One region of the Bacillus sp. FJAT-45350 genome, then DNA from elsewhere that is predicted to be linked to it. Evidence: riboswitches for the same ligand, from Rfam matches in the RefSeq annotation. Region 1 holds a riboswitch; each other region holds the start of a gene.
The links. Region 1 has a riboswitch for thiamine pyrophosphate ahead of CD003_RS04620 (acetylornithine deacetylase). Riboswitches for the same ligand answer to the same signal wherever they lie in the genome.
Positions count from the first base shown of each region.

Region 1 (6,034 bases):
ATATTCTCGATTTTGTCATAATAAAATTAAAAAAAGTCTACTTTTACATGGTTAAAAAAAGAAGGAGAGGGTATCCCAAAATGGTTCTGGGACACCCTCTCCAAAAAATAATTAATCTTTTTTCTATCTCTACTCTTCCTAACTATAATAATGCCATATACCATTTACCATTTTCTTTTCAATCATTTCTCTATACTCTAATAAATCTAAATGTCCAATTACCTCTGACATAACTAAGGCAAATTGCTTTTCATAAACTGCTTGATATAAAGTTTGAGCGATTTCGCTCCCTGTATGTAAACCATTAATAATCAATTCTAAGATTCTTGCTGACTTTCTCTCTATTCCGGCAAGTCTTTTGTCTATTAGTACTATTGGTTCGTTTATAATCAATCCATGACCTGAAAAAACAGTATCCATATGTAACTTCGAGCATCGATGAAGAGAATCTATATATTGCACAATCGAACGATTTCGTTCACCTGTAGCAGTAGGCTCTACTAGAGCATTGCTTGAAATATGTTGAATGAGGTGGTCACCACCAAATAACCATTTTCTTTTTTTATCGTAGAATCCTATTTGATCAGGAGCGTGTCCTGGTAATTCGATTACTTCAAATTCCAGAATGGTATCCCCTTCTATTAACGACGTAATAGGAGACTGAAGTGCTAAATGCTTATTTTTTTCAATGGATTCCTTTAAGTGCTCAACTTGTCGCTCCCCTGCTTCACCACAATTCATTTCACGATATAGCTTTTCAAAAAACTCCACTCTCATTGTTAGAAACTCTTGGTCTCGTTTCACCCTTGGAATCGCATCAGGATGAGCATACACTGGTATGTCATGCTGTTTTGTCAATCGATTCACTAGCCCTACATGATCACCGTGATGGTGGGTTAGTAGGATTTCTGTCATATCACGAACAGACAACCCTTGTTCAGCCAATGACTTTTCTAAACTAGTCCAACATGCCTCATTATTAACTCCCGCATCTAGTAGACTTAATCCGTTCAAATGCTTCACTACATAAAAATTATACGTTTCAAGACTACCCTTCGTTGGCACACTTATCGGATAGACCGTATATCCATCCCTCTCTAGTCGATTCATCAACAACACATCCTCATTTACTCATGTTTACATTATTGTACAGTATACTAGCTGATTTCTAAAAGGATATACAAATAAAGCAGATTTACAGTTATTTCTTAGGATTTTTGTTACACTTGTATTTAAGCATTGTATTTCTACATGAGGTGATAGTGTGAAGCTAAAAAAGATAATCTTATTAGCAAGCTTACTTGTTTTCCTAACAGGTTTCTTATATTTTCAAAATAACTCAATTGTAATAACAGAAAAAACAATTCACTCATCGACACTACCAGAATCGTTTAATGGGTTTCAGATTGCCCACTTATCAGACTTACATAATAAAAGCTTTGGTGACAATCAACATCGTTTAATTCATAAGGTTGAGCAGACAAATCCTGACGTCATTGTCTTTACCGGGGATTTAGTTGGTTGGCAAAAGGATGGGCTCGATGCAGGAATCCTATTGATGGAAAAATTAGTAGAAATCGCCCCTACTTATTTTGTAACTGGAAACCATGAGAAATGGGCGATGAACGAATACTCTCTTGAATCACAATTGGTAGGCTTAGGTGTTAGATTCCTTAGAGAGGAACTAGAGATGATTTCAATAGATGGGGAGATGATTCAACTTATCGGCATTGACGACCGGCCTGGCTTTCATCTGAGCGAGATAGAGGATGGTATATTAGAAGGAGTGAATTTAACTCTTTTAGAAAAAGCACTAGAAAATGAGTTTTCTATTCTTCTAGCACATCGACCAGAGATATTTTCTCTTTATTCAGAGTATGACGTTGATTTAGTGTTTTCAGGACATGCTCACGGAGGTCAAATCAGACTTCCCTTTATCGGCGGTCTCTTCTCTCCTAATCAAGGCATATTGCCACCCTATACGTCCGGTAGTTATAACCAAAACAACACAACGATGATTGTGAATAGAGGACTTGGAAACAGCTCTTTTCCATTCAGAATATTCAACCGCCCCGAAATCGGTCTCATCACATTAACCCTAGAATGAACATATAAAAAGTAAGAGATTGGGAAAAAACAAGTTTAAGTAATAGCATTGGCTTCACTCGCCACAAGCCCGTTGTGAAAAAAACACTCACAACGGTCTTTTAAAAGATGGTGGCGGTGAAGCTCATTGCATCGAGGGTGAGACACAAGGAAAAAAACAACCTTTTGTCTCACCCTCTTCCATTCATTATTCATAACCCATCATTCATAATTAATTTTTCTCGTCCATCGGCCACATTGCTTCATTATAAGACATATCCCAGAACATGTATTCAAAACGAGTTGTATTTAAGAAGATTTCCTCTAGCTTTTTAAGTTCTACTTCCTTCATGCCATCTGTTAATTCATCTAGTAAATTAATCGTCCAATCCGTTAATTCGCTAAATTCTTTCGAGCTATACATTTCAATCCATTCACCGTAAAATTCATGATCCGCAGCGCCTGGAATTTGATTTAGCTCTTTACCAATCTCATTATAACTCCACATGCAAGGTAAAAGTGCAGCAACTAAATCCGCTAATGTTCCATTTTGACCAACATGTAGCATGTAATGAGTATATGCTAACGTTGTCGGCGAAGGCTTCGCTGTTTCTAATTCCTCTTCAGATATCTCAAATTTCTTTGCATATTGACGATGCAGAGACATTTCTTCATTTAATGTAGAGTCTAATAGATTTGCAAATTTCCCCATTGTCTCAACATCCGTTGCTTTAATTGCCCCAAGAGCAAATAGCTTCGCATAATCAATTAAATATAAATAATCTTGAATCATGAAAAAACGAAACTTATCCTTATCTAACGTACCATCACCTATTCCTTTAACAAATGGATGATTATGATTTTTTCTCCATATTGGCTGTAATTCCGTATGTAATCGTTGACTAAATTTCATCTCTAAACACTCCTCATTATCGTTTTGTGTGACTCCAATCATATATAAACTTCACTAATACTTTTGTAAACTCTAGTAACTGTTCAATTGACACTTGTTCATTAACAGAGTGAGCATTTTGTAAATCTCCTGGACCATAAATAACAGTAGGGATTCCTGCATCTCCTAACCAGCCACCATCTGTTACGGTTGGAGAGACATCAATAATTGAATCTTTTCCTAATACAGTATCATGAGTTTTTGCTAGTAACTGCACCCCAGCATGAGTAGGATCAACTTCTAAAGAAGGAAAAATTTCTCCACGGTCCTCAATCATTGACGTTCCTCCCCAAGTAAATGTTGGAGGGTTCTCTCTTAACCATGGGTCACCTTTTGCTACATTTAAAATATGCTCTTCAATTTCCTTTGAAACGTCTTCATATGTTTCATTCGGATAATAATGAACTGTAATCCAAAGTCTGCACTCGTCCGCTATAAAAGCTGCATGACGTCCACCTTCAATAACTGCTGGATTAATCGTATTGGTCCCTGGTAAAAAACCTGGATAACTTTTTGTGACAGCCCAATGCCTTTCTAGTTCTTGCAATCCTGCTATCACCTTCATCATCTTCTCGATTGCACTTGCTCCGAAAAGCTTTCCACCCGCATGGATCATATTTCTTCTTGTTGCATCATGGAAAGTCTGACTGCTTTTTACTGTAACCCAACCTGTAATGACTCCACCTTGACCTTGAATATGCAAATCACTCGTATCAACCACAAGGGCAAAGTCAGCGTCATAACCACGTTTACAGCATTCTAGTGTACCCGCCTCGCCTACCTCTTCTCCTATGACTGATTGAAAAATAATATCTCCTGGTAAATCAATTCCTTGTTCCTTTAAAAGAGTTAGAGCAAAAATTGCCCCCGCTAATCCACCCTTCATATCAGCTGCACCGCGGCCTATAACAACTCCGTCTCTTACAATAGGCGTGAACGGGTCTTTTTCCCACTCTTCATCTTCATTTACCTCCGCAACATCCATATGTCCATTGATTATTAAGCTTTTATGCTGAGTGTTATTTGTTCCTTTTCGTACACCTACAACATTTGGATCATTCGGATATACATCCCACATATCAATGTTAAACCCTAATTTTTCTAGCAAATCCGCAACATATAATTGAGCCTCTTTCGTATTTCTCGCTGGTGGTGCCGGAGTTTCAAATGAAATAAGTGTTTTGAGTAATTCAATTAATTCTTCCTGTCTTTCTTCTACTTGGTGTAACACAGCCTTTAATCTTTCAGTCATGTATTTGCCTCCAATAAATAAAAAACCACTTCACCATATGGCAAGAAGTGGTTGTCAGTTTCAACTTTAAATCAAAAAACTGATAGGTTCGTACACTTCTTCCCTACGCTAGTATGAACTAGATCAGGTAATAAGGGTATGACATTTAGTCATTCTCAGCTAGATAGCACCCCTAGAGTGGTTTATATTAAGTTTTTTCCTTATAATAGTTGTAACATAATCGATTGAAGTGTTCAAACAATTCAATTCATTATCAGTCGACTTTTTCAATCAAGCTTCTTATTTAGTAACAGAATTATAGACACATATGAGTCCTCCTTTTTACTAAACTATAGAGGCTTATATATAGGAACTGTAGAAATTCACAAGAAAAAGGGATAATAGTCGGTTTCAAATACCTACATTTCCCTTTTCTTTGATTTTATCTTCTATTTATAAAATGTCACGAACTATTTTCCAGATTAACAGAAAATTTAATCTACACAGTCTTATTTTCAGCGACTACACGTTAATTCCTTAATTTATTTTTCATAATTGATCTTCATTTTATCTGCTGATAGTTTTGCATTTTCCCGTGCACTTTCAACAGTTTCTGCTGTATGTAGAACGACCGCCATACGACGCCCTATCTTCGTTTCAGGCTTTCCAAAAAGCCTTACTTGTGTACGAGGTATTTCTAAAGCATCCTCTACACCACATATTTGATAATCCTTACTTTCTTCCCAAGCTTTAATAGTTCTACTTGCTCCTGGTGAGAGTAAACGGATTTCAGGAATCGGAAACCCTAATATTGCTCGAATGTGAAGGGCAAATTCTGATAGTTCTTGAGTAGCCAGAGTAACCATGCCTGTATCATGTGGACGAGGAGAAACTTCACTAAAATAAATTCCCTTATCTGTAATGAACAGCTCCACTCCAAATAAACCATAGCCACCTAATGCAACGGTAACTTTCTTTGCTACCTCTTCTGCTTCTGTAATTTGCCCCTCTGTCATAACATGTGGTTGCCAAGACTCAATATAATCACCATCTTCTTGTACATGACCAATTGGCGCACAATAAGAAGTACCAGAAACCGACCGAACCGTTAAAAGCGTAATTTCCGATTCAAAGTGAATAAATTCTTCAACGATGACACGAGTTTTCTTTGCTCGCGCACCTTCTAATGCAATCGTCCAAGACTTTTCAACATCCTCAATTGTATGGCATACACTTTGACCTTTACCAGATGAACTCATAATCGGTTTTATTACACACGGTGTTCCAATTTCCTTAACAGCTAATTCTAATTCCTCTAAAGTGTCTGCAAAAGCGTATTTTGCTGTTGGTAACCCTAACTCTTCACTAGCAAGACGGCGAATCCCTTCACGATCCATCGTTAACTTTGTTGCCTTAGCTGTAGGAACAACATGTAGGCCTTCTTGCTCTAATTCTAGTAATGTGTCTGTAGCAATTGCTTCAATTTCAGGAACGATATAATCAGGCTGTTCATCTTCAATAATTCGACGCAGCTCTTCCCCGTCTAACATATCGACTACATAAGAACGGTGCGCCACCTGCATAGCTGGAGCATGTTCATAACGGTCGACAGCTATTGTCTCAACTCCTAAACGTTGTGCCTCTATGACAACTTCCTTCCCTAACTCACCAGAACCTAATAACATGACTTTCTTTGATTTGTTGCTTAACGGTTGTCCATACATATGTAATTTCCCCTTTATTCGTTTATAATGCAAATAATATCG
Region 1 is NZ_NISU01000001.1:917,678-923,711, reverse strand. It holds gene CD003_RS04635 (MBL fold metallo-hydrolase) at 139-1,110, opposite strand; gene CD003_RS04630 (metallophosphoesterase) at 1,265-2,107, shown strand; gene tenA (thiaminase II) at 2,318-2,998, opposite strand; gene CD003_RS04620 (acetylornithine deacetylase) at 3,015-4,289, opposite strand; TPP riboswitch at 4,373-4,473, opposite strand; gene purT (formate-dependent phosphoribosylglycinamide formyltransferase) at 4,811-5,992, opposite strand.

Region 2 (6,034 bases), 570 kb from region 1:
TATCGATCATTGTACCTTCACCGATTACTGAACCAATATTAATTGAAGCCCCCATCATAATAACAGCATTGTCACCAATTTCAACTTGGTCACGAATTATTGCACCTGGCTCAATACGAGCTTTGATATTTTTCATGTCAATTAGAGGTACCGCTGAGTTACGACGGTCATTTTCTACAACATAATCTTCAATTTGTCCTTCGTTCGCTTTGATTGCAGCATCGATTTGCTCCCAATCACCGAAAAGAACTCCTACATTACCAGTAATAAATGCTTTTGTATCTGCACCAAAGTCAATACCTTCTAGCTGACCTTTAATATGTACTTTAACCGGTGTTTTCTTAACACTAGTTGAGATAAATTGAATAATTTCGTTTGCATCCATCATTTTCATTATTATTCCTCCTTAGTTATGTACCATTATCACTCTAATAATAGTAGTGCCTCGTAGAAAAAGCAATCATTCACTAACTGTCTCTTCTTCATCGTAGACTGTTTTGATTGTATCAAAAATTTCCTCTTTACTCTATTAAATCATCTTATTTTTACGCAAAAAAATTAAGAAAAAGTACTTTTTTGTCATAAGTTATCATTTATTGAACTAAAGCGCAGGAAAAATAAACGAAAATATCGAATATTTACACTATATTCTTTTTAGGAGGTACTTTAAATATGACACTACATACTGCTGATATTTGTGATGTACATGTAGAAAAAGTAAAACTTGCTGAGCCAGTTTTTTCACACTTCGGAAAGAAAAAGGCATTTTCAGGACCAATCTGTACAGTAAGAGTTTTTGAAGACAATGTCCTTGTTAAAAAAGCACTACAAGAAATCCCTGAGGGAAGTGTTCTAGTCGTTGATGGTGCTGGATCAAGAAAGTGCGCATTAATGGGAGATAACCTTGCTGAAATTGCTGTTTCTAGAAACCTAGCAGGTGTGATAATCAATAGCTGCATTAGAGACTCTGGTCAAATTAACGAAATGAAAATTGGAGTTTTTGCTTTAGGGACTAACCCGATTAAAAGCATTAAACAAGGAAAAGGGGAAGAAAATGTTCCTGTTCAATTTGCAGGAATTAACTGGATTCCAGGTCAGTTTGTTTATGCTGACACAGATGGAATTTTAATTTCTGAAGAAGAATTACAACTATAAGGTTATGGCTTCCCACTATTTTTTTATAGAATTATATTTAAGACAGCACTGAGATAGCATTTTACTCAGTGCTATTTATATTTATTTACATCCAAAGGCAAAGAATTTTACTGAAATGATCATTATATCTTTTGTATCAATTTTTAGCGCAGAACAAAAGAGGTTGAGGCACAAGTCTTAAATAAAGGGTGCAATGGCTCCGTCCGCTACGCGCCTTGAAAGAAAATACCACTCCTTTCAATCCTTGTAAAAGATGTGGCGACTTCGCTCATTGCTTCGGAGGCTGGGACAAAAGGTCAAAAGCAGACCTTTTGTAACAGCCTTGTTTAAAGAAATGTGCGGAGCCACTACCTGTTTAAAAGTATAGTGACAAGTGGGTTTCTTGGCGCTATACGCGTAGTCCAAGGAGCCATTGCCCTTCTTTGGATAAGCTTTCACTTATCCACTGCTTAAGTATTTTTTAATTTCCTGGTAAGCGCTTAAAAACTCCGCCCAATGGACGGAGTTTCATATGAAGATTATTATTTTTGGAATTGTGCTTCTTCAGTAGACCCTTTAAGAGCAGTTGTTGAAGAAGTCCCACCTGTAATAGTTTGTGCCACTTCATCGAAGTAACCAGTTCCAACTTCACGTTGGTGACGAGTTGCAGTGTAACCAAACTCTTCAGCAGCAAATTCAGCTTGTTGAAGCTCAGAGTATGCACCCATTCCACGAGTTTTGTATCCACGAGCAAGTTCAAACATGCTGTAGTTAAGTGCATGGAATCCTGCAAGTGTAACGAATTGGAATTTGTAACCCATTTTTCCAAGTTCTCTTTGGTATTCTTCGATTGTTGCTTTGTCAAGGTTAGCTTCCCAGTTGAATGATGGCGAGCAGTTGTATGCAAGCATTTTTCCAGGGAATTTAGCATGGATAGCATCAGCAAATTGCTTCGCTTCTTCCAGGCTTGGTTTTGAAGTTTCGCACCAGATAAGGTCTGCATATGGAGCATAAGCAAGACCACGAGAGATTGCTTGGTCGATACCACAATTAGTGCGGTAGAAACCTTCAGCAGTTCTTTCACCTTGTTTGATGAACGGCTTATCGTTATCATCAATATCACTTGTAATTAAATCCGCTGCATCAGCATCAGTACGAGCAACGATTACTGTAGGAACTCCAGAAACGTCCGCTGCTAGACGAGCACTAATTAAGTTACGGATTGCATTTTGAGTTGGGATAAGTACTTTACCACCTAAGTGACCACATTTTTTCTCAGAAGCTAATTGGTCTTCGAAGTGAACACCAGCAGCACCAGATTCAATCATACCTTTCATTAATTCAAATACGTTTAACTGGCCACCGAAACCTGCCTCAGCATCTGCAACGATTGGTAGGAAGTAATCTACGTCACCTTCGCCTTCCATATGTTGAATTTGGTCTGCACGAGATAAAGAGTTGTTAATACGTTTTACAACTTGTGGTACAGAGTTAGCCGGATATAAAGATTGGTCTGGATACATTTGTCCAGCTAAGTTAGCATCTGCTGCTACTTGCCACCCACTAAGGTAAACTGCTTTAAGACCAGCTTTAGCTTGTTGTACCGCTTGACCTCCAGTTAATGCTCCTAGAGCGTTAACGAATGGCTCTTCATTAATAAGATTCCAAAGCTTTTCAGAACCGCGACGTGCTAATGTATGTTCAATAACTACAGAACCTTGAAGACGAACTACTTCCTCTGCTGAGTATGGACGTGTTACTCCTGCCCAACGTGGGTCGTTGTCCCATTGTTCCTGCAATTTTTTAGCTGCTTCTTGAATGTTTACTTTTGTCATAGTCTCCATCTCCCTTAATTGTTTAATAAATAAGTAAAAGTTGAAATTTTATGAAAAAAATCTTTGCTGCCGTTTTGTCTGGTGACGACTGTAAGGAGTAGCTTACATTGAGCCGTCACCTGTTTGAGAAAGTTAGGTTTTTTTGCCAAATGAGAAAGTTATAAGTCTAACAATGAGTAATTGCGTCGTACGAGAATAGTAGAAACATAGTATTAATTGTCAGTTTCTTGTATTCTCTCTTCTGTATTACTACAGGTTGTTATCTTATGTCCTTATGATATAACAGAGAAAAATAAATTACAACCACTTTTTTCATATTTTGGCCTATTTTAAATAAGTCTTAATTTTCTGTTAATTTAAACCCTTATGTAACAGTAGTTACGGCTATTTAGTAAGCGCTTGCAAATATTATTTTTTTCTAAAAAATGTTGTTATAAGACAACTCAATTGGTATTTCATATAATAAAACAGTTATATTATTCATTGAACATTCAGCAAATTCCACCAGAAGTTTTATATTGTTTTTATAGTCTATTTATGTTAGTTTTCTATATAGTTATAGTAAAAATAATAAAATAGTTTCCGCTAGGGGTGCTGATATGCTGAGAGAGGTTTTAGCCTTAACCCTTACACCTGATCTAGTTAAAACTAGCGTAGGGAAGTGGATGGGATACATATGAGCTTTTTAATTTGATTTAAAAATGATATTACTCATATACCTAGAGCCACTTCATGACTGAAGTGGCTCTTTATTTTATCGAAAGTGAGTCGATTAATATGAAGAACGACGTCCTTTCCTTTAAGGATGTATCCTTTGCTTATAGTAAAACAGACCAATTGAACATACTTTCAAACCTTTCATTTAAGGTTGAACAAGGAGAGTTCGTTACATTATTAGGCCCCAGTGGTTCTGGAAAAAGTACAATATTCCGATTAATTACTGGATTAGAACAACCACTACTTGGGGAAATAAATTTAAATGGAAATCCAGAAAACAACCGTTGTGGCAAGGTCGGCTATATGCCTCAGCAAGATATGCTACTTGAATGGCGTACTGTAACAGAAAATGCAATGCTTCCATTAGAAATACAAGGTGTTTCAAAAAAGAAAGCTAAACAAAGAGTATTAACTACTTTAAAAGAATTTGGGCTTGCTGGCCATGAAAATGATTTCCCACATCAATTATCAGGTGGAATGAGGCAACGCGTGTCATTTCTTAGAGCTATGCTTAGTGGAAATGACATGCTTCTACTGGATGAACCTTTTAGCGCATTAGATGCTATGACAAGACTAGCAATGCAAGAATGGCTCCTAGAGCAATGGGAACAGCATCAAAAATCTGTCTTATTCATAACACACGATATAGATGAGGCGTTGTTTTTATCAGATCGTATTTTACTTTTTTCCGATAAGCCGCTCTCACACTATGAAGAGTTACATGTGCCTCTTTCCCGTCCACGAAAAGTGGATGACCTAATCAAGCCCGAAATGATTAAGCTAAAACAGGAATTACTTACTAAGCTACGTAAACAGGTGAAGCTATGAAATCATTAAAATATTATTTTAGTTCAGTTATTCTTGTCGCGCTTCTAATGTTCATCTGGGAGATTAGTGCACAAAGTTATGATAAGAAGTTTATTCTCCCCGCCCCTACCGACATTTTTTTTAAGATGATAGAGCTAAACAATATTCTGTTGTTTGTTCACTTTCCGGCGACATTACAGATTGTATTAATTGGTTTAGCAATCTCAATCATCTTTGGTGTGTCTTTAGCTATTTGGATGAATATGAGCGTCATTGCTGAAAAAACATTTTTTCCATTAGTCGTTGCTTCTCAAACGATACCAATCATTGCACTTGCACCTATCTTTGTTCTTTGGTTTGGCTATTCCATTTGGAGCAAAGTAGTAGTAACTATATTAATTACATTTTTCCCGATTACTGTCAGTACCTTTGATGGTCTTCGTTCAACAAATAAACAATTAATTGACTTAGTAAAAACAATGGGTGCTAACAAAAGGGACGTATTCTTTAAAGTCCAAGTACCATCTGCACTTCCTTATTTCTTCTCCGGACTCAAAGTTGCCGTAACCTTAAGTGTTATTGGTGCAGCCATAGGAGAATGGTTAGGTGCTAACGCTGGTCTAGGTTACTTTAGTCGTCGCATGATGACTCAATTTGACGGGGCAGGCGTCTTTGCCCCTATCGTATGGTTATCTATTTTAGGAATTCTACTGTTCCTAATTGTAAAAATAATAGAACAAATTACATTAAAATGGAGGAATAACAAATGAAGAGATTTTCAATGTATCTTTTATCAATTGCTACTGCACTTAGCTTAGTAGCTTGTGGCGGTGGAACAGATGAACCTTTAGAAGAAAGTGATGCTACTGGTGGCGAGGAAGAAATTACCGAGGAAACGGATGCTACAACTGGAGAACCAGATTTAACGACAATCGATATAATGCTAGATTGGTATCCAAATGCTGTTCACTCTTATTTATACGCTGCGATTGAGGAAGGCTATTTTGAAGAAGAAGGTTTAGATGTGAGTATCATCTTCCCTGCTAATCCAACTGACCCAATTAATTTAGCTGCAACAGGATCAATCGATTTAGGTATTACATATCAGCCAGATGTTATTTCAGCAAGAGCTATGGACATTCCAGTTGTATCTGTTGCTGCAATTGTTCGCTCACCATTGAATCATATGATGATAATGGAAGACAGTGAGATTCAATCTCCAAGTGACTTAGAAGGAAAAGATGTCGGATATCCTGGGATTCCTGTTAATGAACCGTTACTAAAGACAATGATTGAAGCAGACGGTGGAGATTTCTCTAAAGTGAATATGATTGATGTTGGCTTTGAATTAGGTTCATCAATCGTCTCTGAGCGTGTTGATGCTGTCATTGGAACTTATATTAATCATGAATTTCCAGTATTACAACACCAAGGACATGACGTTCGTTATTTTAACCCTGTTGACTATGGTGTCCCTGCTTTTTACGAATTAGTAATCGTTACAAATGAAGACACGTTAGCTGAAAGAGAAGAAGATATTA
Region 2 is NZ_NISU01000001.1:345,980-352,013, reverse strand. It holds gene dapD (2,3,4,5-tetrahydropyridine-2,6-dicarboxylate N-acetyltransferase) at 1-394, opposite strand, end outside; gene rraA (ribonuclease E activity regulator RraA) at 673-1,155, shown strand; gene aceA (isocitrate lyase) at 1,677-2,978, opposite strand; TPP riboswitch at 3,547-3,646, shown strand; gene CD003_RS01720 (ABC transporter ATP-binding protein) at 3,747-4,514, shown strand; gene CD003_RS01715 (ABC transporter permease) at 4,511-5,263, shown strand; gene CD003_RS01710 (ABC transporter substrate-binding protein) at 5,260-6,034, shown strand, end outside.
Region 2: linked by a shared signal. The riboswitch ahead of CD003_RS01720 (ABC transporter ATP-binding protein) and the one ahead of CD003_RS04620 (acetylornithine deacetylase) in region 1 are both predicted to bind thiamine pyrophosphate.

Region 3 (6,034 bases), 1.4 Mb from region 1:
GGGTTTGTAAAAAAGGCTGCTGCATTAGCGAACAAAGATGTTGGAGTATTAAATGATAAAATTGCAGAAGCGATTGCTAGTGCATCAGAGGAAGTAGTAGAAGGGAAATACAATGACCATTTTATTGTCGATGCAATTCAAGGTGGAGCAGGTACTTCTTTTAATATGAATGCTAATGAAGTAATTGCCAATCGTGCAATTGAATTATTGGGTGGTAAGAAGGGTGAGTATGTGAAGGTCAGTCCAAATACTCATGTAAATATGGCCCAATCGACGAATGATGCCTTTCCGACAGCGATTCATATTGCATGCTTAAATTTAGCTAAAGGCTTAACAAAAGCACTTGAACAACTAATAGAAGCGATGAAGGAAAAAGAGAAAGAATTTGATGATGTTATTAAAATGGGTAGAACTCATTTACAGGATGCTGTTCCAATTCGCTTAGGTCAAGAATTCGGTGCGTATCGCCGAGTGTTAACTCGAGACCTAAGTAGATTAAACGGCTCGTTAAGTCATCTATATGAAATTAATATGGGTGCGACAGCTGTAGGTACTGGATTAAATGCAAAAACGGATTATATCAAAAAAGTGTCAAAATACCTGTCTGAAATAACTGAAATGCCTTTTAAAACAGCAGAGGATTTAGTAGATGCTACTCAAAATACAGATGCTTATACAGAGCTTTCAAGCGCCTTGAAAATCATGGCAATTAACTTATCAAAAATTGCAAATGACTTACGTCTAATGAGTTCAGGTCCGAGAACTGGTTTAAATGAAATCAATTTACCAGCTAGACAGCCTGGTTCATCAATCATGCCAGGTAAAGTAAATCCAGTTATGTGTGAGGTCATTAATCAAATTTCATTCCAAGTCATTGGAAATGATCACACGATAAGCATGGCATCAGAAGCAGGTCAATTAGAATTAAACGTAATGGAGCCAGTGTTAGTTTTCAATCTCCTTCAATCACTATCAATATTGCAAAACGGAATTGGTGTATTCCGAAAATACGCAATTGAAGGCTTAACTGCAAATATTGAGCATTGCAGAAACATGGTTGAAAGAAGTGTTGGGATCATTACAGCAATTAACCCTCACGTTGGTTATGAAGTAGCAACAAGAATTGCGAAAGAAGCAATTCAAACAGACAGACCGGTAAGGGAAATATGCTTAGAACGTGGTATTTTATCAGAGGAAGAGTTAAATGTAATATTAGACCCGAAAGAAATGACAAATCCAGGTATAGCTGGGGCAAAATATATTTATAACTAGCTTCTAAACCGAGGCTGTCTCAAAAGTGTGAATTCATGGCAATGACTCCTTACGCTACTCGTCATCTTATGAGAAAACCACTCACAGTATGACTTCAAAACATGTAGCGACTCCGCATTGCTTTGGGGGTGTCCCAAAAGGTAAATAACAACCTTTTGGGGCACCCCTTTTACATTATCGCTCTATCCTCAAAATATTTGTATGCTTCAACATAACGAGAGGTGTATGACAAAAGTGTGAAAAAATTATAAAAAAATCCTTTTGTTATTCATTGTTCAACATGTTAATAAATGAGATAATACTACAGAAAATAAGGTCAAGATTTAGATGCAAACGAAAAAAAATTATGGGAATTAAATAGAGGGTGGGTAAGTTGATAAAAGCTTTTGTATTTCTAATTATTATCCTTTTTCTATTTACTGCTTGTCAGCCTTCTACTGAAGTTCGTCCAATGCCCGCTTACGAACATGTAATTGTGAAAGAAAAGATCGCTTTTGCACCTTCTTTCAAACAGGACATACATACATTAAATGTGAATCCATATAGCTTTGTTGAAGTTAGTGAATGGTATAGTGATCGTGAACTTTTATACTTGAAAGATGAAAATGGTTTATCCATCATACAAAGGTTTGACTTGTACACAGGAGATAATACTATATTTTTTGAAGTTGATGAGCCTGTGCTGTATGTAGAGGCAAATAAGGATTATAGTCTATTTGCTATCCAAACTATTTCTTTGGAAAGTGAAAAATCCCCTTTATACATTGTTGATAGTGAGGGACAAGTTAGGTATCAATTTGATGATATTGGAGAGGATTACACAATTTACTGGAGTCAATATGAGGAGGATGAATTACTTATCGTAGCTTTCCTTCCTAATTGGGAATACTATGTGTATCATCTATCGATTGGAGAACAGTCATTAGCCCAATTAGAAATTGAACAAACGTATTTTCAATGGCTAACAGAAGATGAAGTTGGCTTTTTAGACTGGCCGTATGAGCCAAGCTACTATGCACCTTTAGTTTCTTATAATATTCATACAAAGGAAAAGCAAAAAGTAGACGATGAGATTTTGGCTTTTCTTTCGTTTCAAAATGATAAATATGTAACAGTTAAGGTTAACTCACCTACTGATGAACATTCCATTTATCGTTTCTATGAAAAAGGTGAAAAAATTAATGAAACAAAAGTGCCTGTATTAAATACGTTTTCTGAGCAGTGGTGGGTGCCATTTCATGCCTATTCAGATAACCTCTTTTACTATCTTCGCCCATTTCGTAGTGGAGATTTCTTTAACTACCGTGATGGATATACTCTTGTTTCATTCAATATTACGACGGGACAAGAAGAAAAAATTATTGTGGTAGATAACCATGCGCCAATAAAAATTTCTCCAAATGGTGATTGGATATTATACGGTCATAAATCAGAGCAGATTATTAATGTAAAAAATAAACTAATGAAGAAGCTAGTAAATATGTAAAGGCAATTTTGTTGTATTATTGTCCAAATCTGTCATAATGAAATTGTATATGAATAAGACTAGGGGTGTCTGCAATGAAACGTGGGCTGAGAAAAAGGTAGTAATCCTTTTACCCTTGAACCTGATCTGGAAAATACCAGCGTAGGAAAGTCGACTAATTGATGCTATTTAGCCGTAATCCACTTCGCTGGGTTACGGTTTTTTGATGGCTTAGGAACAAGTGAAAGCTTATTCAAAGAATTAAACAAAAGACCGCTTTGCGCTTTTTGTTCTTAGGTTAGTTCAAGTATTTTGCTGATAAGGAAGGGATAATTAATGAAGGATTTTAAGTTATATGCCATTACAGGTGAAGAATTTCATCCTGGACGAGACTTACTAACTGTTATGGAAGAAGCTATATTAGGTGGAGTTGATATTATTCAGCTTCGTGATAAATATAGTAGTAAGCGAGATGTACTAAAAAAAGCACAAGTATTGAGAGAGCTAACAAAAAAATATGGTGTTACTTTTATTGTAAATGATCATATAGATGTAGCTTTAGCTGTGGATGCTGACGGGATACATTTAGGACAAGACGATATTCCATTAGCTGAAGCAAGAAGAATTATGGGGAACAAAATAATTGGAATTTCTACACATGCGATTGAAGAAGCACTAGAAGCAGAAAAGGGCGGGGCTGATTATATCGGTGTTGGACCAGTATTCCCAACCAAAAGTAAGGTAGATGTAGTTGATCCAGTAACAACAGAGTATGTAAAGCAAGTGGCAAAGGAAATCAAAATTCCGTTTGTAGCTATTGGTGGCATTAAGCTTCATAATGTAGACCAGGTATTAGCTGCGGGAGCAAGTAGAATTTGTGCTGTAAGTGAGATAGTAGGAGCAGAGGATATTAAAAGTACTTGTGAATCATTTTTATCGAAAATTAACAGCGAGGCGAAATAACATGGAATTAATCATAAATGGTGAAGTCGAAAACATAGATGTAACAACATTAGATGAGGTAGTAAAGCATTATGGGTTAGAACAAAACCTCGTCGTAACTGAAGTGAATGGAAGTATCATTGATAGAAGCCAGTGGGAATCAACTAGTGTAGAGCCTGGAATGAAAATTGAACTGGTGCATTTCGTAGGAGGAGGGTGAACAACATGAAAAAAGATACGTTTGTTATTGGAGGAAAAGAGCTTTCTTCACGTTTTTTTATTGGGACAGGACGCTACCCAAATCCATTCGTTCAAAATGAGGCAATAAAGGCATCGGGAGCTGATGTACTTACATTTGCTATTCGTCGTGTAAACCTAGATGCCCCTGATGAGGATGCGATATTACAACATTTAGAAGGTCAAACATTTACATACCTTCCAAATACGTCAGGTGCAAAAAATGCAGAAGAAGCAATTCGTATAGCTAGATTAGCAAAGGCATCAGGACTTAGTGATTGGATTAAAGTGGAGATAAGTGTGAATGAAAAAACATTACTACCAGATCCGATCGAGACACTTAAAGCAACAGAAGTATTAGCAAATGAAGGCTTTGTTGTATTACCTTATACATCAGATGATCCAGTTATTTGTAAGCGGTTGGAGGAAGCAGGAGCTGCGGCAGTGATGCCAGGTGGTGCTCCAATTGGAACTGGTCTGGGGATTCTTAACCCTTATAACCTTGGATTAATTGTTGAAGAGGCTAATGTACCAATTATCGTTGATGCTGGATTAGGTTCAGCTTCTGACATTACTCAAGCAATGGAACTTGGAGTAGATGGTGTTTTAATGAATACACCTGTAGCAAAAGCAAAGGATCCTGTAAAAATGGCATTAGCGATGAAATATGCGATAGAAGCAGGACGACTTTCTTATTTAGCAGGACGTATCCCAAAGAAAAAGTATGCGACAGCTAGTAGTGGATTTGAATCATATATCTCAAAATAAGCAGAAAAAGAGAGAGTGAAACCAATGGGAGAACGTATTATCGTTTTAGGAGGAGGCATTGTTGGACTTGCGTCTGCATTCGAATGCCAAAGACGAGGGTTTGATGTCACTTTAGTTGAAAAAGTCAAATGTGGTGGACAAGCTTCAGGAGCGGCAGCTGGTATGCTTGCTCCTTATTCTGAAATTGGTGAAGATCCCGATGACTTTTTTCGCCTTTGTTTAGAAAGTTTAAACCTCTATCCTAAGTGGCAAGAGGAAGTTAAACATGTTTCGAAGCTAGACTTTGAATTTAGTAATTCTGGGAGCTTGCATTGTGTTTACCATGAAGCTGATTTGCTTGCACTTGAAACGAGACAGCAATGGCAAGGACAGTTTGGTGCAAAGGCTGAAATACTAGAAGGGGAACGACTCTTTTCATTAGAACCAGAGCTTTCTCGAGATATAATTGCAGCTATGCATTATCCACAAGAGAGTCATGTGTTTGCGCCAGATTATGTGAAGGCACTTGAAGAAGGTTGTAGAAATCTTGGAGTAGAAATTTTTGATGAGCTTGAAGAAGTGTATATTGAAAGTTGGAAAGAGGACGTTCAGCTAAAATCAAAGGACGGACAAGTATTTAAAGGAGACAAATTAATTGTCAGTAATGGAGCCTGGGCTAAAGAACTTGAGGATGTGTTTGGTTTAAATATCCCTGTTTATCCAATTCGTGGACAAATTTGCGCCTATGAAATTCCAGTTGGAAAAGTGGAGCATATCATTTATACAAGTCAAGGATACCTTGTCCCTAAAGCAAATGGAACACTTGTGAACGGGGCTTCAGAAGATATCGCAGGATTTAATACAACAGTGACTGAAAAGGGAATCAATCGTTTAACGAATTGGAATAAAAATGTCTTCCCTTTTCTAGCAAAAGAAAATCCTTTCCATACTTGGGCTGGATTACGTCCAGCAACTCAAGATGGGTTCCCTCTTATTGGAAAACTAGAAGGAGCTCCACACATTATTTTTGCAACAGGGCATTATCGTAACGGTATCTTATTAAGTGCAGTTACAGGAACAATTGTGGCGGATCTACTAGATGGTAAGCCAGACAGAGTTCCGTTAACATTATTTAAGCCAGAACGGTTTAGCTAAGGGGGGAAATGATATGTATAAGGCTCTTACAATAGCTGGATCTGATAGTGGTGGAGGAGCAGGCATTCAAGCAGACTTGAAAACATTTCAAGAATTAGATGTCTTTGGTATGACTGCAATAACAGCATTAACAGCTCAGAACACACTAGGTGTACACGGAGTTTATCCGCAACCGATAGAAGCAATTGAAGCTCAAATAGATGCAGTGTTATCTGA
Region 3 is NZ_NISU01000001.1:2,271,287-2,277,320, reverse strand. It holds gene aspA (aspartate ammonia-lyase) at 1-1,272, shown strand, start outside; gene CD003_RS11475 (hypothetical protein) at 1,646-2,758, shown strand; TPP riboswitch at 2,810-2,923, shown strand; gene thiE (thiamine phosphate synthase) at 3,074-3,700, shown strand; gene thiS (sulfur carrier protein ThiS) at 3,702-3,899, shown strand; gene CD003_RS11460 (thiazole synthase) at 3,905-4,684, shown strand; gene thiO (glycine oxidase ThiO) at 4,709-5,818, shown strand; gene thiD (bifunctional hydroxymethylpyrimidine kinase/phosphomethylpyrimidine kinase) at 5,832-6,034, shown strand, end outside.
Region 3: linked by a shared signal. The riboswitch ahead of thiE (thiamine phosphate synthase) and the one ahead of CD003_RS04620 (acetylornithine deacetylase) in region 1 are both predicted to bind thiamine pyrophosphate.

Region 4 (6,034 bases), 1.2 Mb from region 1:
TACACACGATCCAATTATGCGACGAACTGAACCCTATACTCAACAATCACGACACCCGATAACACCACAAGCTCATAATCAAGACTTAGGGAGAACTGGTATTGAAGGACAAACGACTGGGACGACCGGGACAAGAATGGGTCAAGAAGACCAAAGTAGTATGAGAGAGAGACAACAAGGTTTGCGTCTTGGTACTGCTGGTGGATTTAGATAACAGGCTATGTGTTGTATTTAACCCTTTGGCATATATTGCTAAAGGGTTTTTTAGAGCGAACTCGGGCAATAATTGGGAACGCTATTCGTCTTACTTGAGAAAACCCATCTTAGTAGCTCCTTCGCACATTGCTTCGAAGATGTCTAAAAGGTAAAAAAGACTGTTGGAAAAGTGAAAATCACACTTTTTCAGAAGCCTTCCTTTTGGAACATCTTCTTTTTAATGTGTTGCTTTTCATATTCTTAGGTTCTATTGGTTAGATGTGTCAGAGTATTTTTCTTCTCTCTGAACAACATATAGCGTAGGAGGGGATGAAAATATGAAAAAAATAATTTTATCATTAACAGCAGCAACATTTATCGCAGGAAGCTTAGTTGGTTGTGGAACTGGTGGTGTAGAAGGTCAAAATATGAACATGCAACGACAGGATGCACCAACCCATCTTGATCGAGGAGTAACTCCAGGTGCTCACGATCCAATGATGAACCGTCCAGGAACAACACCGGGAGTATTTGATCCTACTTTACGTGGTACCCCTGGAGTTCATGACCCTGGATTAGGTCGACCAGGTATAGAAGGCCAAATGGGACAAAGAAATGTTGATGGTCATCGTGGCTTAATGAGAGGGACTCATGAAGGTCCAATTGAACAACGTAACAATGTCTTATCTCCTGCAGGGGAAAGAAACAGAGTACCTGACCAAACACCTGAAGCAGGCATGCGTTAATGAAAATAAAATTGCGTATTAAGTAACCATGAAAAGTTCTTTTTACGTTTTTATTCTAAATTCGTTGACAGTGTCGGTTAGAGAAGTTAGTGTATTTTAATTTTTTCAGAACACTATTTAAATTAAGAAGGGATGAAAATATGAAGAAATCATTAATGACTTTAACAGCAGCAACATTTATTGCAGGAAGCTTAGTTGGTTGTGGTGATATGGGAGCACAAGGTACTCATGGTACACAGGGAACAACTGGAGTAGGTGTTCATGGAGCTCCAACAGCACCACAGCACCAAACAATTAATCATGGAGTAACTAATAGAGGTACCCAAGGATCTACTATTCATAGTAAACAAGGTACTCATGGTATAAGTGGTACTGGTCAAGGTACTGCTAGAATAATGGAAGCGCCTGGAACTACTCAAGGTGTTGCACGTGGGGAAAGACCATTTAAAGGTCACTTTCCAGATGTTGAAGAAGAAAAATGGTTTACTGAAGATATTGAGTGGGTTAGAGACCATGACATTATGAAAGGTAAACCAGATGGTACGTTTTCACCTAACGAAGAAATGACTAGAGCACAAATGGCTACTTTAGTTAGAAACCTTGCTGAACAGGGCTATATTGATGTACCTGAAGATGAAGTAGAAGACGAGACACCAGGAGCAGATGAAACTCCAGGGGCAGACGAAACGCCAGGAGCAGATGAAACTCCAGGGGCAGACGAAACGCCAGGAGCAGATGAAACGCCAGGAGCAGATGAAACTCCAGGGGCAGATGAAACGCCAGGAGCAGATGAAACACCAGGAGCAGGCGAAACGCCAGCAGAGCAGTCTTAAAAAATGATTTTAAAAACCCCTTTAGTCAAGGCTAAAGGGGTTTAAACCTATTGATAAATCGTACTGCCTTTTTCACGAAATTCTTCTGATTTCTTTTGCATTTCTTTTTCTACGCTCTCAACTGTGAAGTTTTCTTTTTCTGCTTTATCACGAATGTCTTGAGTGATTTTCATACTACAGAACTTGGGACCACACATTGAGCAGAAATGTGCTGTTTTTGCTCCTTCTGCTGGTAATGTTTCATCATGAAAAGAGATTGCCTTTTCTGGGTCAAGTGATAGGTTAAACTGATCGTGCCAGCGGAATTCAAATCGAGCTTTTGAAAGAGCATCATCTCTTTTTTGAGCATTAGGATGTCCTTTTGCTAAATCAGCTGCATGAGCTGCTAATTTGTATGTAACAACTCCTTCACGTACATCTTCCTTATTAGGAAGTCCTAAATGTTCTTTCGGTGTGACATAGCAAAGCATCGCTGTTCCAAACCAACCAATCATTGCTGCACCAATAGCAGATGTAATGTGGTCATAGCCGGGTGCAATATCGGTTGTCAATGGACCTAATGTATAGAATGGTGCTTCGTTACAAATCTCTAGCTGTTTATCCATGTTTTCTTTGATTTTGTGCATTGGTACATGACCTGGTCCCTCAACCATTACTTGTACATCATGCTCCCAAGCAATTTTTGTTAATTCACCTAAAGTTTCAAGTTCAGCAAATTGAGCTTCATCATTTGCATCTGCAATTGACCCAGGGCGTAACCCGTCACCTAGTGAGAAAGCAATATCATATGTCTTCATAATTTCACAGATTTCTTCAAAATGAGTATATAAGAAGTTTTCTTCATGATGTGCAAGGCACCATGCAGCTAAGATAGAACCTCCTCTTGATACGATACCTGTAAGTCTGCTAGCTGTCATTGGAACGTAGCGAAGGAGGACACCAGCATGAATCGTAAAGTAGTCAACCCCTTGCTCTGCTTGCTCAATTAATGTATCACGGTACACTCCCCATGATAAATCCTCAGCTATGCCATTTACTTTTTCTAGTGCTTGATAAATCGGCACTGTTCCAATTGGAACAGGCGAGTTGCGGATAATCCATTCTCTTGTTGTATGGATATGTTTACCTGTTGATAAATCCATAATATTGTCAGCACCCCAACGAGTTGCCCATGTCATTTTTTCTACTTCTTCTTCGATTGAAGAGGTAACGGCAGAGTTTCCAATATTAGCATTGATTTTTGTATGGAAGTGACGTCCGATAATCATAGGCTCACTTTCAGGATGATTAATATTTGCAGGTATTATTGCACGTCCATTTGCAACTTCAGAGCGAATAAATTCAGGCTCTAGTCCCTCACGTATTGCGATAAACTCCATTTCAGGAGTAATAATACCTTTTCTTGCATAGTGAAGTTGAGTAACATTCTTTCCTTTTTTTGCTCTGATTGGTTTTCGGTGTGATGTATCAAATCTTTCTACTTCAAATGAACGTTCTTCTGTTTGAAAGCCATTATCCTCTGGTTTCGTACTTCTTCCTTCATATTCTTCTACATCTCCACGCTCTAGAATCCAGTTGCGGCGTAATTGAGGTAATCCTTTACGAACATCAACAATGTGATCAGGGTCTGTATATAAACCACTTGTGTCGTATACACGTAGAGGTTCATTTTGTTCTTCAATATCGTTTCGTACAGTTGGGCTCAGTTTGATTTCACGGAAAGGTACACGAATATCCTCTCTTGAACCTGTTTCATACACCTTTGTACTGTTTGGGAATGGGGGCATCAATGATACATTTTTTTCTTTCATAGACATAAAAAAATCCTCCTTCATATTGTTCAAAATAATTTGAACCATCTAGACAGGAGGAGGGGGTTTTAGGATATTTACACAGTAAAACACTATGATGATACGTCGTCAAAAAACAAAAAGACCGCTAGCAAGCGGTCGAATAGATAGACGTATTCCTAAGAATAATCCCTCCGCTAGCATTACCTAGATCAGGTTCCCGGTCGATAGCAGTGTCAGCTATCCTCTCAGCTTGTTACTCTCAAGCTCCCGTTTCTTCATTTACAATATTATCCTAACAGATTGAAAGAATACTAGCAAGGAAAAATTTTGTGTAAATGTGAATGGATGTACAATATTTTCTTAATTTAACTTTGAAAGGATACGTCTGACAGTGAAGTGAGTTATATGATGATATAACCAACCTCCTCAACGGCTTCGACAAAGTCTGATACATCCGCTATTTCTTCATTGTATTGAACTTTAATTGTCTTTTCCTCTAAGCTTCCCTTTGCTTCATTTACACCTTCTACTGATTTAATTGCCGTTTCTACAGTTGTAAGGCAATTACCACAGCTCATTTTTTCTACTTGTAGAGAAATTGTTTTCATTGTTCTTCACTCCTGTCTTTTACTTTACTTGCCATTATTCTTTTGAGAAAGGTTGATTTCTATACTTATTGCTTTAGAAAAGGAGATTATAGATATAATTTTTAAAAAATAATGAAAATTACTAAGAAGTTTAGTATAAATAAAGAGAATATAAAATTTAATCTGTTTTAGAAAAGGAGTTGTGCCATATCTCGATCATTTAAGAGTGATTGTAACTGTATAAGGATAATTTTAAGCGATATCGTTGTCAGTTAGTCTGAAGGGGATATATACCAGCACAACCCAATTAAGGCTTATTATGAAGCTTTGCAAACAAATTTTCCCTATGGTAAATTTAAAACAACTTAAGGAGCTCGAGTGCGAAGTGAGTCCGACGCTTGTTAGGAGTTAATTTGTTGTCTTAGTTGTGCAATATAATATAGAGACAAAGGTTGTACACATTAGCGAATTAGACTCAATACCAAGAGATTTTTTTGAGTATTCACAAACTTTAAAATAAAACATTATAGGAGCTGGGAGAAGAGATGAAAGTAGCAAAATTTGGTGGTTCATCAGTAGCAAGTGCGGAACAAATTAGAAAGGTATCAGCGATTATTACAGACGATCCAGAACGAAAAGTAGTTGTCGTTTCTGCACCGGGAAAGCGTAGTGACGAAGATACGAAAGTAACGGATTTATTAATACAATTAGGAGAAGCTCACTTAAGTGGTGCATCCACAGAAAAGGAACTAGCAGCTGTTGTTGGTCGTTATGCAGATATAGCCAAGGGCTTAGAGCTATCTCATGAGATTATTGAAACAATTGAGGCGGATTTAAAAGAAAGATTAAGCTTTGATACAACAAATCAAGGGAAGTTTATGGATTTAATCAAAGCGAGTGGTGAAGATAACAATGCAAAATTAATTGCATTCTATTTGCAAAGTAGTGGAATTGAAGCTCACTATATTTGCCCACTGAAGGCAGGTTTACTAGTAAGTGATGAACCAGGAAATGCTCAAGTACTACCAGAGGCATATGACAATTTATTTCAATTAAGAGAGCAATCAGGAATTCTTATTTTCCCAGGCTTCTTTGGCTACTCACCTGAGGGGACTCTCGTGACATTCCCTCGTGGAGGATCAGACATTACAGGCTCAATCTTAGCAGCGGGTATTGATGCGGAACTTTATGAAAACTTTACTGATGTAGATTCAGTTTACGCAGCAAACCCGAAAGTGGTTGAAAATCCTGTAGAAATTATGAAAATGACTTACCGTGAAATGAGAGAGCTTTCTTATGCTGGCTTCTCTGTTTTCCATGATGAAGCATTAATCCCAGCTTTCCGTAAGAAGATTCCTGTATGTATTAAGAATACAAACAATCCGAGTGCCAGAGGAACAATGATCATTGCTGAGCGTGAATATGAAGCGAATCCAGTTATCGGTATTGCGAGTGATTCGGGCTTCTGTACAATTTACGTTCGTAAATACTTAATGAATCGTGAAGTTGGATTTGGTCGTCGTTTACTTCAAATTATTGAAGATGAAGGTATCTCATATGAGCATATTCCATCAGGGATTGATGATACATCAGTTATCCTTGAACAGGCTCAATTAGATGGTGAAAAAGAACACCGCATCATTGAACGTATTAAAACTGAGCTCGAGGTTGATGACGTGTTCATCGAGCGTGATTTTGCGATGATTATGATCGTAGGTGAAGGCATGCATAATACAGTTGGTATTGCAGCAAGAGCAACAGATGCACTTTACCGAGCTGAAGCAAATATTGAAATGATTAACCAAGGATCATCAGAAGTTAGTTTAGTATTTGGTGTTCATGAAGAGGACGCTGACCGCGCAGTTAGTGAACTATATAAA
Region 4 is NZ_NISU01000001.1:2,127,614-2,133,647, reverse strand. It holds gene CD003_RS10705 (hypothetical protein) at 1-214, shown strand, start outside; gene CD003_RS10700 (hypothetical protein) at 534-941, shown strand; gene CD003_RS22085 (S-layer homology domain-containing protein) at 1,082-1,774, shown strand; gene thiC (phosphomethylpyrimidine synthase ThiC) at 1,822-3,591, opposite strand; TPP riboswitch at 3,737-3,848, opposite strand; gene CD003_RS10685 (heavy-metal-associated domain-containing protein) at 3,969-4,175, opposite strand; gene CD003_RS10680 (aspartate kinase) at 4,700-6,034, shown strand, end outside.
Region 4: linked by a shared signal. The riboswitch ahead of thiC (phosphomethylpyrimidine synthase ThiC) and the one ahead of CD003_RS04620 (acetylornithine deacetylase) in region 1 are both predicted to bind thiamine pyrophosphate.